One region of the Nocardia iowensis genome, then DNA from elsewhere that is predicted to be linked to it. Evidence: riboswitches for the same ligand, from Rfam matches in the RefSeq annotation. Region 1 holds a riboswitch; the other holds the start of a gene.
What was found. Region 1 has a riboswitch for cobalamin ahead of KV110_RS02800 (CbtB domain-containing protein). Riboswitches for the same ligand answer to the same signal wherever they lie in the genome.
Positions count from the first base shown of each region.

Region 1 (7,387 bases):
GTGATCTCGCAGGGCAAGCTGCTGGTCGAGTCGACCGTCGCGGAATTGCGCGGCGGCTCTTCGATTTTGCTGCGCGCCGAACCGTTGGAGGTGGCGTTCCCGGCGGTGCGGGGAGTGGTCGGTGAGCGTGCCGCGATGCTGACCTCCAGCGGCATCCGGATCGAGGCCGGTACCGGCACCGCACCCGCTGTCGCGCGGGCGGTCGTCGAGGCGGGGGCAGCTCTGCTCGAACTGCGGATCGACGAAAAGTCCCTGGAAGAAGTGTTTTTCGAAATGACTCAGCTGGAAGTGGCGAAATGACCGTGAAAGACATGGTGGCGAGCACGAAAGCGGAGGCGCTTCGGCTGCGTAAGTGGCCCGCCTTCTGGATAATCCTGGGAACCTGGATTCTGCTGAATCTCACGTTCTCCTACCTGTTCAACTATCTCGCCTACACCTCGGGCGAGTCGGGTCGGATGTCGAACGGCCTGCCGAAAGACACGCTGCTGCAGCAGATGCTGCCCGCGGCGGTGCCGGAGGTGTTCACCCAGGGCATGGCCATGTTCGGTGGCGCGCTGATGCTGGTGCTCGGCGCGCTGACCACCGGCAGCGGCTACGGCTGGGGCACTTGGAAAGCCGTGTTCACGCAAGGTCCGTCACGGATCAGTGCGGTCGGTGGGGTGGTGGTGAGCTTGGTTGTCGTGGTGGTCGCGCTGGTTCTTGCCGCGTTCGTGGTGGATATCGGCGTGGCATCGCTGATCGGGGCGACGCAGTCGCAATCGCTCGCGCTGCCGTCGCTGCGTCAGTCGGTGCTCGGGATCCTCACCGGCACGGTAATTCTGGGCATGTGGACGCTGGCGGGTGCGCTGATCGGCGCGGTCGCACGCGGTCCGGCGCTCGCCGTCGGCCTCGGCCTGGTGTGGGTGCTGGTGGTGGAAAATCTGCTGCGTGGCGTCGCGGCGATCTTTTCGCCGATCACGGTCATCACCGATCATCTGCCCGGCACGGCCGCCGGGTCGATGGCCGGGGCGATGCGGACGGTCGGGGCCGGGGCGCCCGGCGTGCTCGATATCCTGTCGCGCACCGAGGCGCTGATCGTGCTCGGGACCTACATCGTGCTCTTCGTGGTTGGCACGGCGTGGTTGATGCGCAGGCGTGATCTGATCTGAGTTGTGAACGCGAAAGCCGTTGGCGGGCAACCTGCCAACGGCTTTCGCGGTGTTCGATGAAGGGGCGTCTCAATCGAGACTATGCAGACGCTGCCGGTCGGCACGGCGTACGCGGTATTCACCGGGATCGGTGCGGTCGGTGCCATCGGCCTCGGCATCGTGGTCAACAAGGACCCGCTCAGCGCGGGCGGGTGCTCGCGCTAGCACTGATCGTCGGCGGCATCGTGAGGGCCCGGGTCACCAATCCGGAATGACGTCATTGCCCAATGCGCAAAGGCAACAGCCTATTTCGAGCCCACCTGGGTGACGCGCGGGGCACCGGCAACCCATTTGGGGGTTGCCCGCCCGGCCGCCAAGGTTGCTATGACGGCACTCGAGTCCGACCCGAAGACGCGCGCTGCCCGACTGGCTAGGCTCGGTGCTGCATCGTGACATTGCTCATCAGCGAAAGGACCGTAATGCCTACTCGTACCGCGCGTACTGCTTGGACCGGCACTCTGCAGGAGGGCTCGGGACAGGTCGAGCTGGCCAGTTCCGGCGTCGGCAAGTACGACGTGTCGTTTCCGAAGCGTTCCGCCGAGGAGGCCAACGGCACCACCAGCCCGGAGGAGCTCATCGCGGCGGCGCACTCGTCCTGCTACGCGATGGCCCTCTCGGCGCAGCTCGGCAACGCCGGCGGCACCCCGGAGAGCCTGGACGTCACCGCCGACGTGACCCTCGGCCCCGACCCGGCGGGCGGCTTCCGGATCACCGACATCAAGCTGACCGTGCGCGGCCGGGTCCCCGGCGTCGACGCCGACGCCTTCGCCGCCGCGGCCGAGGCCGCCAAGGCGGGCTGCCCGGTCAGCAAGGCCCTCGCCGGAGTCGACCAGATCACCCTCGACGCGGCTCTCGCGTAGCGCCGGAACCGTCCAGTTCTCGGCTGGATCTTTGATGCCCGGTCTCTCGTTCAGCGCGCGAGGGGCCGGGCATTACCGCTGGCGAAAGTAGCGGCGGGCAGCGGGGTGGTACATCGCCGGGATGGCGATCAGCACCGCGACGATGTGGATCGTCCGGAACAGTCCGATCACCGCGGATTCGGCGGTGAGGCCGGTGAAGAGGTCGCCGAACTTGTCGGCGGACAGCAGTGCCGCCAACGGTTCGATGATCAGAGACAGCAGGCCGAGCACGCCGATGCCGAAGGTGAGCAGGATGCGGGCCCAGCGCGCGCCGTGCGTCATCCGGATGGCGACGAAGAGCACAACCAGGTAGATGCCGAGCCGCATGGCGAGCCCGGTGCTCAGCCCGGCGATGTCGGCCTCCGCGCGTTCCAGCATCGCGGCCGCCCGCACGATTGCCTCGCCGACCCCGGCGAGCAGCGCGACGACGAGGCCGACGAAGGCGACGTGGACGGCGCGCGGCGGCGTACGCGCAGCGCCGGAACGAAGCGGTGCGGGCCAGACGGAAAAGGCAGTGTCGGTCATGCCACCGACACTGCCCTTCGTCTTCCGGACGCGGATCAGCCCGCGGTAGCGATCGACTCTCGTACCGGAGTATCAGTGCGCGTGGCGAATTCGGTGAGCGCGGCGAAGCCGAGGGCCAGGCAGGCCCACAGCGTCGCGGTCTCGGCCAGCGACGACACCCGGAACTCCCACAGCAGACTGGCGGGGAAGTCCGCCTTCACCTCGTTCACGCCGGGCAACAGGATGTAGCCCACCGTGGTGACGAGGACGAACGCGGCGATCCCGGCGATCAGTCGCAGCATGCTCAGCTGAGCGCGCAACAGCTTGTAGACGTACACGCCCGCACCGACGGCCGCGAGGCCGAGCAGCACCGCCGCGACCCACAGCAGGGTGCGTTCATTGATCGTGTCCGGATCACCGACCGCGGGCGGGTTAGCTGGATATTTGAAGAACGGCACCGCGACGATCGCCGCCCAGCCGCCGATTCCGAGGGCCAGCGCGAGCTTCGGCCCGGACAGCGTGGTGTAGCGCCGCGCGAAGTGCGCGATTGAGGCGTAGATCGCGCCGAGCGCAAGGCCAGCGAGACCGAGCGCGAGGAACTGGCCCGCCTTCTGGCCGGTCCTGCTGACCAGTGGTTCTTCCTCGTCGCCGTGCGAATGTCCGCCTGTCGCCTCCGGTTCCGCGCCGTGCGGATGATCCGCGGGAGCGGAACCGGCTTCCTCGATGGCGATGGCGGCATCGACCTTCGGTTCGCCGATGAAGTAGCCGACTGTCGCGGCGAGCAGACCCGCTATGAGGCCTGCCAGGAGTCCGCGGAGTAGGAGGGTTTTCAGTGAACCGATCAGTGGCACGGGAGCCCCAGCAGGTGGCGTCCGTCGTGCATCAGCTCGTGCATGTACATCCCGCTGCGCGAGATGGCGCCCTGATCGAAGCCGACCAGGTACAGCGTGAGCAGTGCGAGAAGAACGACACCTACCGTGACCAGCACAGTGGCGAGTGAATCGGTTGCCCGGCTCGGCGAATGCGCGATAGCCATGCGAGTCCTCCTGAGGGGATGCGCGTCCCCGTCGAATGGTGGGCGCGAAGGTGCCGGTGTCTGGCTGTCCGGCACCCACGAACTCGATGCATGGAACACAGTGGCGCGACCGCTCCGGAATCACACCGGATTACCGCATCACCCTCGCGTTTTGTCCTTCGAACTGTGACACCTGGAGGCACCTGCCGTCAACATGACCAGCGGGTATCGCGTCCCGGCGTCGGGCGAGTCGCCGACGCGGATGAACTTCCTGGCTGGCGTCGGTTTCGTCAGTCCGCAGACTTCGCGGTCACGTCGAGGACGACCTCGAATTCCAGCAGCGACGCGCCCGTCGAGACCGGCTTCTGCCGCTCACCCGCGTGTGCCTCGCGCGCGGGCCCGTCCCGCCACGCGGCGAACGCTTCTTCCGAATCCCACTGGGTGACAACGAAGTACCGCTTCTCACCGGCGACCGGCCGGAGCAACTGGAAGCCGAGGAACCCCGGCGAACCCTCGACAGCGTGCGCACTGTGGGCGAACCGCTTTTCCAATTCGGGGCCAGCGCCCTCGGGAACCTCGATCGCGTTGATCTTCACAACAGCCATGGGCTCGACAATACGGCGCTCGGGCGACCGCGGAGCGCGAGGCCGTCGAGCACCGTGCGAGATCGAGGGGGCCGCGAACACGGCGCGCGGCGGCGCGGCACAATCAACACGGTGTTGCACGACGAAGGCGGAGCGGGAGTGCCGATCCTGCTGCTGCACGGACTGATGGGCAGTGCCCGGACCTGGCACGATCAGCTGGCCTGGCTGCGTGGGTACGGCCACATCTACACGTTCGACGCCGCCGGGCACGGCAGACCGGCGCCGGACGAGTTGACCACCGAGGCATTTGTTGCCGACCTGGCCGCCGCGACCGCGGGCATCACCGAACCCATGGTGGTGATCGGGCATTCGATGGGCGCGCTGCACGGCTGGGTGTTCGCCGCGACCCATCCCGATCGGGTGCGCGCGCTGGTGGTCGAGGACATCGCCCCGGATTTCACCGGCCGCACGGCGGCGAACTGGGCGGCGATGATCGAGGCGTGGCCGCAACCGTTTCCGGACGCGGACGCCGTGCTCGACTTTTTCGGTCCGGTCGCCGGTCGGTACTTCCTCAACTCGTTCGAGCACGGTCCGGATGGTTACCGGCTACACGGCTCGGTCGCGACGTTCCGCGACATCTCGGAGGAGTGGGGGAGTCGCGACTTCTGGCCACAGTGGCATGCCGTCCGGGTACCCGCGCTGCTGCTCGAAGGTGAACACACCATCACCCCGCCCGGTCAGATGCGCCGGATGGCCGAAACGCATCCCGACGCCGAGCACGTACTCGTCTCGGGCGCAGCACATCTCGTGCACGACGACCAACCCGAGCGCTACCGCGCCGAGGTCGAGCGCTTCCTCCGCCGCGTGCTCAACCCCTAGCCGCTTTTGCCCTCGCGCGCACCAGATCTCAGATGATCCCGTCCGCGGAAAGCCGAAAAGCTTTGCGGCTCTTCGGGTCAGAGCGCGGTGCCGCCCTCGCCTGCGAGGGCGAAGAGTCCGTCGACGGTCTGCTCGATCAGGCCGTCGACGAGTAGCGAGTCGAGGGCGCGGGCGCGCTGGCCGGGGTCGCGCGGCCAGGCGAGGTCGAGGCGAACTCGCTCGACGGGACCGGTCGCGCCGCGCAGGACGTCGAGCAGGCGGCCGCGAGCTTGGCGGTCGGTGCCCTCGTATTTCTGCGTGCGGCGCACCACCTCGGAGACCGGGCGGCCCGCGGTGACCCACGCGCAGCTCGGCAGCGGGCAGCGGGAACAGTCCGGCGTACGGGCGGTGCATACCGTCGCACCCAGTTCCATCAGCGCGGCGGAAAACACCGCGGCCCGGTCGATCTGTTGCGGCAGTAGAGCTTCCGTCTCCGGCAGATCGCGTGCCGACGGGTTGCCCGCCTCCGCCCGCCCGTGCACGGCGCGGGCGACCACGCGGCGAACATTGGTGTCGACCACCGGAACCCGTTGCCCGTAGGCGAAACACGCCACCGCCCGCGCCGTGTACGCCCCGATGCCGGGCAGACTCAGCAGCACATCGACATCGGTGGGCACCTCATCGCCGTGCTCGGCGGCGAGCACCCGCGCGCACTCGTGCAACCGCAGCGCGCGACGCGGATAGCCGAGCTTGCCCCACGCGCGCAACACCTCGGCCTGCGACGACGCCGCCATCGCCGACGGCACCGGCCAGCGCGCCACCCACTCCCGCCAGATCGGCTCGACCCGGACCACCGGCGTCTGCTGCAGCATGATCTCGCTCATCAGGATCTGCCACGCGCTGACTCCGGGGCGGCGCCACGGCAGGTCGCGCGCGGTCTCCTGATACCAGTCGAGCAACACGTCGGCGTCGACGCTGTTCGGTGCTTTCCTCACTGTTCCTGTCCTACTGCTGCCGGTTGAGATTTGCCGAGCTGTAACCATGCGAACTCGCTGGTAACGCAGGCGTTGTGCACAATGGTCGGTATGCGAGCTTCCAACCCGATCAGTGCCTGGAAATCTTTGCGGGAAGGCAACGAGCGCTTCGTCAACGGCACGCTGCTGCATCCTAGCCAGGGCGCCGTCGACCGAGCCAAGCTTGTCGGTGGCCAGGAACCGTCCGCGATCCTGTTCGGCTGCGGTGACTCTCGGGTCGCCGCCGAGTTGATTTTCGACCAAGGTCTCGGCGACATGTTCGTGGTACGCACCGCCGGCCACGTGGTCGACAGCTCGGTACTCGGTTCGATCGAGTACGGCGTGCAGGTGCTCGACGTCCCGCTCATCGTGGTGCTCGGGCACGACAGCTGCGGCGCGGTGAAGGCCACCATCGACGCGCTGGACGGCGGGGAAGTGCCCGGCGGCTTCATTCGCAGCGTGGTCGAGCGGGTCACGCCGTCCATTCTGATCGGCCGCAGGGAGGGTCTGTCCACCGTGGACGATTTGGAGGCCAGGCACGTGGTGGAGACGAGCAGGCTGCTCATGCAGCGGTCGATGATCATCTCGCAGCGCGTCGCGACCGGTGATTGCGCGATCGCCTGTGTCACATACAAGCTCGCCGATGGCAGGGTGAAGTTGCAGCGTGTCGTCGGCAACATCGGCGAGCTGGCCTGAACCGGGGTCGTCGGAGTTTCCCCAGCGTGCGGGCCGGAATTTACTCGCCACAATCGCGTATTCCGGTCCGACACGCCGGGAGCATGAGTCGTTGCGCCCGATCGTGCCCTTACCGTTGAGGCGTGCTGGAACCGAATGGACCGCTGCCACCGGAGATCTATTGGCGTCGTCGCGCATTGGCGTTCGGCGCCCTGGTCGTGGCGCTGGCGCTGGTCGTCTGGCTGGTGCTGACGGTCTCCCGCGGCGGTGACTCGCCCGGTGACTCCAAGCCCGTCGCGGCCGGTGCGTCGTCCACGACGACGAGCAAGGCCGCCGAGGTCTCGACGGCGAAGGCCGCGGGTACCAGCGAATCCAGCACGCAGGCCCCGTCGAGCAGCGCCACATCGACCTCGGCCGAACCGGTCGCGGCGGCGGGGCAGTGTCCCGATCAGTCGCTGGCTATCAAGATCAGTGTGGACCAGCCGACCTATCGGGTCGGCGAACAGCCGAACTTCCGGATCGTCATCACCAATATCTCCAGCGTGCAGTGCCAGCGGGATATGAACCTGGCGCAGATCCAGGCCTCGGTGTTGTCGTTGGACGGCCAGCGCAAGTTCTGGACGAGTTCGGATTGCTCGCCCGTCGACGAGTC
Region 1 covers NZ_CP078145.1:586,705-594,091, forward strand. The annotation lists gene KV110_RS02770 (ABC transporter ATP-binding protein) at 1-300, shown strand, start outside; gene KV110_RS02775 (ABC transporter permease subunit) at 297-1,148, shown strand; gene KV110_RS02780 (SMR family transporter) at 1,230-1,352, shown strand; gene KV110_RS02785 (OsmC family peroxiredoxin) at 1,607-2,047, shown strand; gene KV110_RS02790 (hypothetical protein) at 2,120-2,611, opposite strand; gene KV110_RS02795 (CbtA family protein) at 2,647-3,441, opposite strand; gene KV110_RS02800 (CbtB domain-containing protein) at 3,432-3,626, opposite strand; cobalamin riboswitch at 3,661-3,825, opposite strand; gene KV110_RS02805 (antibiotic biosynthesis monooxygenase family protein) at 3,896-4,210, opposite strand; gene KV110_RS02810 (alpha/beta fold hydrolase) at 4,322-5,068, shown strand; gene KV110_RS02815 (HhH-GPD family protein) at 5,146-6,042, opposite strand; gene KV110_RS02820 (carbonic anhydrase) at 6,133-6,756, shown strand; gene KV110_RS02825 (hypothetical protein) at 6,879-7,387, shown strand, end outside.

Region 2 (7,387 bases), 2.9 Mb from region 1:
GGGGGATGAGTTCGAAATCGCGGAAGCAGCCGGTTATGCGGGCTGCGGAACCCTGCGAGCGGTACACGTCGCGGCGACGGCAGGCGATTCGGCCGGAGCCTGAATCGGAGTGAGGTGGTGACGGTGCCTCCGGCTGGCGTGGGGGCACCGTCTTCAGTGATCGGTGTCTTCTGGAAGTAGATGTGCGAGAAGGAGTTTGATCAGCAGGACGGGGGCGAACCAGGTCAGTGCGTTGGGAGTGGTGAGGATGCTGGTGGCGACGGTCAGCGCGACGGCGGTGGTGCCGAAGGCGATGGGGCGGCGTAGATCTCGCGGAGCAACGGTGATGAGTACGGCGCCGGACAGCGCCAGGGCGTAGATGACGGCGGCCGTGAACCAGCCGAAGCCGGGGGTGACCAAGGCGAGCAGGAACGGTTGGACGTGGATGGCGACGAAGCCGAGATGGTGCCTCGCGGTTCGTCCCGGCCGATGAAACCAGCGTTTCGCGGCGGTGGTCGCATTGACGACCGCGCCGCCGAAGAGGTCGAAGGCGACGAACGTGACCACGGCGACGCACAGCCAGGACCACTCCGCATCGAGCGCGAGGCCGAAAGCCAGTGCGGCACCGACGAATGCCGTGGCGAAACTCGCCGTTACTTCCCCGCGCGTGGCGTGCGGGGCGATAAGTCGATCGGTGAGATTCATCGGCGGATTCCTTCCACGCAGACCTGCGCTACTGGACCGGCCAGGTCCCGCAGCGACACCTGCGGGTCGACCAAGGCTTGGACGAGGCAACCCTCGATCGCACCGATGATCACCGCGGCATGTCGCTCATCGATGCCGGAACGAAGCTCGCCATCGGACTGCGCCTGCCGCAGCAGATCCGCTATGGCCGAGCGATATTCGCGATACATCGCCGCCAAATCGAATGGCGGATTGGCCGCCCACACATCCAGCAGGACGCGGGCATGGTCGGGGTGGTCGGCCAGCAGCCCGATCGTTCCGTGCACCAGTCTGGTCAGGCGGTCCAGCGCTGTTCCGGTACCCAACTCGGCCAGCACCTGCCCCGAGCGGGTGATGTAACTATCGAAAGCGCCCGTCAGCAACGCATCCCGGCTGTCGAAATACAGATACACACTGCCCTTGGCGATGCCCGCTTCGACGGCGACATCCTCGATGCGGGTGGCGGCGAAGCCTTTACGCGCGAATACCCGCACCGCGGCATCGAGGATTTCTTCTCGGCGGGCGGCCCGGTCCACTCTCTTCGGCATGGTCCGATTATGAATGACCGGTCAGTCATAATCAATGGCGTGCCCGTCGAACTTCAGCACCCCCTCCGTGCATCCGGAGGGGGTGCTGAATGTCAATGATCAGCGCACGAGATCAGCGCACAGCGGCCGCCGCGGCAACCATGTTGCGCAGTGACGCTTCCACCTCGGCCCGCCCGCGAGTCTTCAGCCCGCAGTCGGGATTGACCCACAACCGTTCGGCCGGAACGGCTTTCAGCGCCGCGCGCAGCGAAGTGGTGATCTCCTCCACACTGGGCACCCGGGGCGAATGGATGTCGTAGACACCCGGCCCGACGCCGAGGTCGAAGCCCGCCGCATTGAGGTCGTCGAGCACCTCCATCCGCGAGCGCGCCGCCTCGATCGACGTCACGTCGGCGTCCAGCCCGGCGATCGCATCGATCACCTCGCCGAACTCCGAGTAGCACAGGTGGGTGTGTACCTGGGTGGCGTCCGAGACGCCCGAGGTGGCGAGCCGGAACGCCTGCACCGACCAGTCGAGATAGGCCTGCTGATCGGTCTTGCGTAGCGGCAGCAGTTCGCGCAGCGCCGGTTCGTCGACCTGGATGATCCGGATGCCCGCGCCCTGCAGATCGACCGTCTCGTCCCGGATCGCCAGCGCCACCTGCCGCGCCGAATCGCCGAGCGGCTGGTCGTCGCGAACAAACGACCAGGCCAGGATCGTCACCGGTCCGGTGAGCATGCCCTTGACCGGCTTGTCCGTGAGCGACTGGGCGTAGCTGATCCAGTCGACGGTCATCGGCGTCCGCCGCGCCACGTCGCCGAACAGGATCGGCGGTCGCACGCAGCGGGTGCCGTAGGACTGCACCCAGCCCTGCTCGGTGGCGGCGAAGCCGTCGAGCTGTTCGGCGAAGTACTGCACCATGTCGTTGCGCTCCGGCTCGCCGTGCACGAGCACGTCCAGGCCCAGCTCCTCCTGCAGCGCAATGACATCGGCGACTTCCGCGCGCATCCGGAGGACGTACTCGGCCTGATCGATCTCGCCCTTGCGCAGTGCCGCCCTGGCCAACCGGATCGCCGAGGTCTGCGGATACGAGCCGATGGTCGTGGTCGGCAGCGGCGGCAAGTGCAACCGATCCTGTTGCAGCACCCGGCGTTGCTCGGCGGGTGCGCGCCGGATCGCGTCCGGGCCGAGCGTGGCCAGCCTGGCTCGCACCTGCGCATCATTGAGTCGAGGATCGGCCTGCCGTGCCGTCAAGGCGGCACGCGCCTCGGCCAATTCGGCGCTGATCGCCTCTGGTCCCGCGGTCAGTCCGGTCGCCAGCAGCCGCACCTCGGCCACCTTCTCGGTGCCGAACGCCAGCCACGATCGCAGCCGCTCGTCCAGCCCGGTCTCCGCCGCCAGTGTGTACGGCACATGCAGCAGCGAGCAGGAGGTCGAAACCGCCACCGACGCGGCGCAACCCAGCAGCGTGCCCAGCGTGGACAGCACGCGATCGAGATCGGCGCGCCACACATTGCGTCCGTCGACCACGCCGGCCACCAGCAGCTTGCCCGCCAGCGCCGGTACGGCGGCGACGTCGGAAACGCCGGTGCCGGAGGTGAAGTCGAGCGCGACGCCCTCGACGTCGGTGCTCGCCAGCGCGGTGAGCGCGGCATCGGGATGGCCGAAGTAGGTCGCGACCAGGATCGCGGGTCGCTCCGCTGTGGCGGACAGCTCGGTGTAAGTGCTTCGTACCAGGTCGATTTCGGTATCGGTGAGATCGGTGACCAGCACCGGCTCATCGATCTGCACCCAGTCGATCCCGGCCTCGGCCAGTAGCCGGAGCAGCTCGCGATACAACGGCACCAGCTCGGCGAGCCGGTCCAGCGCCGCACCCCCGGTGGCCTTGGCGAGTTTCAGGAAGGTGATCGGACCGACCACCACCGGTCGGGCGGGCACGCCGAGCGCGAGCGCCTCGCGCACTTCGTGCAGCAACTTCTCCGGATTCAGCGAGAACTCGGTGTCCGCGCCGATTTCCGGCACCAGGTAGTGATAGTTGGTGTCGAACCACTTGGTCATCTCCAGTGGTTCCACGGTGTCGGTGCCGCGTGCGGCGGCGAAGTACCGGTCCAGGGGATCGGCGATCCCGGCCACCCGCTGCGGCAGCGCGCCGAGCAGCAGGGCCGTGTCGAGCACCTGGTCGTAGTACGAGAAGGTGCCAACGGGTATCGAATCCAGGCCCGCCGCTTGCAGTTCGGCGAATTGGGCGTGCCGCAGGTCGCGCGCCACGGCGTGTAGCTGTTCGGCGACGATCTTGCCTGCCCAGTAGGCCTCGGTGGCGCGCTTGAGCTCGCGCCGCGGTCCGACTCTAGGTAGCCCGAGAACCGTTGCGGTGAACGGTGTCTGATGTACAACAGTCACGATGTCTCTCCAGTGCTGGGGGTCGTGAGCCATCGCCTTACGGGCTTTCGCGGGCTACCGGATGAGACGTCGGAGAATCCCGCCAAGGGAGCCCCGACATATCAGCACTGGTAGAACCGCGCGCCCAGATCCACGAGGCGGTGGCCGCCGGATACGGCGTATCCGACACGGCTGGCAGGTCTTCGGACTCACAGGCACCGGCCTTGTCGGCCTGCTCCGGCACGGGCCGGAGCTTTCCTACTGGCCGTCGCTTCCCGGGTGTTGCGCCCAGTGCGTGTGACGGCGGTCGTTCCTGCTCACCGCTGCGGGACAGTCCCGGATTCCCACCGGGTTCCCTCTCGTTCGCCCGCCCTTTCGGGGCCGACGAACTCGACTCCGCTGCGCGACGACGGGGCTCCATCTCGTACGCGCACCGGTGAACCAGCTGCACCTACGAGCATAGGACGCCGGGCGCCGGACCGGTGCGACCGGGCGGGCGTGCCGTTGGCTGCCATCATTTTTCGATCAGGGACTGATCATGCGTCCAGGTCTGTGAGGAAGCCCACGGAAGTGGGGTGTTCCCCAAGTTTCTCAGTTTCGCTTAAGGTTGTGCCCTCGGGGGAGGGCTCCCGCGTGGGGATCGATTGCAGGAGAGCTTGTGGTAACTGAACGGTCGGTCTCGATCGTCATTCCAACGTACATCGGGACGGCCGAAGGCCGGGATCTGCTCGATGTGCAACTAGACGCGTTGACGCGTCAAGATTATTCGGGTGAATTCGATGTCGTCATTGCCGACAACGGTTCTCCCACCGAGGTCAAAAGCCATATCGAGAATCATCCGCTGCGAGATCGCCTGACGCTCCGTTATGTCGATGCGTCCGGGACGTCCGGTGCCGCGTTCGCGCGAAACGTCGGTGCGGACAACGCGACGGGTGAGATCCTGCTGTTCTGCGATCACGACGACCGTGTGTACCCGAATTGGGTCAGCCGCATGGTCGCGTTCCTCGACGAGGGCTACGACCTGACTTGCTCTGCCGTCGAAGGTGATTCGCTCAACACCGACAATCCGCGACACGTCGCGAACATCCCCGCTCCGGACAAATTCCAACCGGCGGGCGTTTACGCACCTGTGATCGTCGGGACGAGCATGGCGTGCCGCGCGGAGGTATATCGGAAGCTCGGCGGGCAGGACGTCAGCTACGCCGCCAACGAAGACCTCGAATTCGGCTGGCGCGCCCACCGCGAGGGATATCGTCTCGGGTATCTGGCCGAGGCACTCGTCGCCTACCGATACCGCCAGGGTTTCCGCCCCGGCTATCGGCAGGGCCGCAGCCGTGGTATCGGCTTGGCGCGACTGAATGCCGAATTCCCGAACAATGGTTTGCCGGAAATTCATCTGCCCGAGGTTTTGCTGCGCATGATTCGCCTGCCATTCGCGCGTGGATTGGTCGGCGAGGAACGCGGCCTGATGATTGGTCTCGCCGTCGGCCAGTTCCGCGGCGGGCTCAGGCATCGCACGCTGCACTGGGTGTAAGAGGTCCCTGCGCCTTCGCCCCGGCCGTGCGTCACGCACGGCCGGGGCTGCCCGTTATGCGCACCTCCGCCGCCGCGACGCCGCCCCGCCGCATGTGACGTGCCGGTGAACGCATCTTCGCAACGCTGCTAGAGGTCGTTGTGAAGATGCTTGCGAAGGGCCCTTCCGTGTCTGTGCGGCGGGCTCCGCCGGGTACCTTAGGCCAATGTTCACGAAAGTCTTGGTTGCCAACCGCGGTGAGATCGCCATCAGGGCCTTCCGTGCGGCCTACGAACTCGGCATCGGGACGGTGGCCGTCTTCCCGTACGAGGACCGCAATTCTGTCCACCGGATGAAGGCGGCCGAGTCCTACCAGATCGGTGAACCAGGCCATCCCGTCCGGGCCTACCTGTCGATCGACGCGATCATCGACGCCGCCAAGTCGGCAGGCGCCGACGCCGTCTACCCCGGGTACGGCTTCCTGTCCGAGAATCCGGACCTGGCGGCCGCCTGCGCCCGCGAGGGCATCACCTTCATCGGCCCGTCCGCGGCCGTGCTCGAGCTCGCGGGCAACAAGGCGCGGGCCATCGCGGCGGCCAAGGCGGCCGGGCTGCCGGTGCTGCGCTCCAGCGCGCCGTCCGCGGACGTGGACGAGTTGGTAACCGCGTCGCAGGACCTGGACTACCCGATCTTCGTCAAGGCGGTCGCGGGTGGCGGCGGGCGCGGCATGCGCCGGGTCGCCGATGCCGCGCAGCTGCGCGAGTCCATCGAGGCCGCGTCGCGTGAGGCCGAGTCGGCGTTCGGCGATCCGACGGTGTTCCTCGAGCAGGCCGTGGTGAATCCGCGCCACATCGAGGTACAGATCCTGGCCGACCAGCAGGGCAACGTGATGCACCTGTTCGAGCGCGACTGTTCGGTGCAGCGCAGGCACCAGAAGGTGATCGAGCTGGCGCCCGCGCCGAACCTGGATCCGGCACTGCGCGAACGCATTTGCGCCGACGCCGTGGCCTTCGCCAAGGAGATCGGCTACAGCTGCGCCGGCACCGTCGAGTTCCTGCTCGACGAACGCGGCAACCACGTCTTCATCGAGATGAACCCGCGCATCCAGGTCGAGCACACGGTGACCGAGGAGATCACCGACGTGGACCTGGTGCAGTCGCAGCTGCGCATCGCGGCGGGGGAGGCCCTCGAACAGCTCGGCCTCAGTCAGGACACGGTCGCCATCCGCGGCGCCGCGATGCAGTGCCGGATCACCACCGAGGACCCGAACAACGGCTTCCGGCCCGACACCGGCCGCATCACCGCCTACCGCACGCCGGGTGGCGCGGGCATCCGGCTGGACGGCGGCGCCAACCTCGGCGCGGAGATCGGCGCCTACTTCGACTCGATGCTGGTGAAGCTCACCTGCCGCGGCCGCGACTTCGGCACCGCGGTGTCGCGCGCCCAGCGCGCCCTCGCCGAGTTCCGAATTCGCGGCGTCACCACCAACATTCCGTTCCTGCTCGCGGTGCTCGACGACCCGGACTTCAAGGCGGGCCGGGTCACCACGTCCTTCATCGATGAGCGTCCGGAGCTGCTCAACCAGCGCGGTTCGGCCGACCGCGGCACCAAGATCCTCACCTACCTGGCCGACGTCACCGTCAACAAGCCGCACGGCGAGCGGCCGACCAAGGTCTATCCGCATGACAAGCTGCCCGCCATCGACCTGACGGTGCCGCCGCCGGACGGTTCCCGGCAGCGGCTGCTCAGCCTCGGCCCGGAGGGTTTCGCCCAGGCGCTGCGTGCACAGAAGGCGGTCGGCGTCACCGACACCACCTTCCGCGACGCGCATCAGTCCCTGCTGGCCACCAGGGTGCGCACCAACGGACTGCTCGGCGTCGCCGGGCACGTGGCGCGGCTGACGCCGGAGTTGCTGTCCATCGAGGCCTGGGGCGGCGCGACTTACGATGTGGCGCTGCGCTTTCTGTACGAGGACCCGTGGGAGCGGCTGGCCGCGCTGCGCGAAGCGATCCCGAACATCTGCCTGCAGATGCTGCTGCGCGGCCGCAACACCGTCGGCTACACGCCTTACCCGGAACAGGTGACCCGCGCGTTCGTCGCCGAGGCGACGGCCACCGGCATCGACATCTTCCGCATCTTCGACGCGCTCAACAATGTCGACCAGATGCGTCCGGCCATCGACGCGGTGCGCGAAACCGGCACGGCCATCGCGGAAGTCGCGATGAGCTACACCGGCGACCTGTCCAACCCGGACGAAACGCTCTA
Region 2 covers NZ_CP078145.1:6,592,848-6,600,234, reverse strand. The annotation lists gene KV110_RS30465 (hypothetical protein) at 154-684, opposite strand; gene KV110_RS30460 (TetR/AcrR family transcriptional regulator) at 681-1,250, opposite strand; gene metE (5-methyltetrahydropteroyltriglutamate--homocysteine S-methyltransferase) at 1,363-3,663, opposite strand; cobalamin riboswitch at 3,787-4,010, opposite strand; gene KV110_RS30450 (glycosyltransferase family 2 protein) at 4,268-5,143, shown strand; gene KV110_RS30445 (pyruvate carboxylase) at 5,349-7,387, shown strand, end outside.
Region 2: another riboswitch for cobalamin. It lies ahead of metE (5-methyltetrahydropteroyltriglutamate--homocysteine S-methyltransferase); the one in region 1 lies ahead of KV110_RS02800 (CbtB domain-containing protein).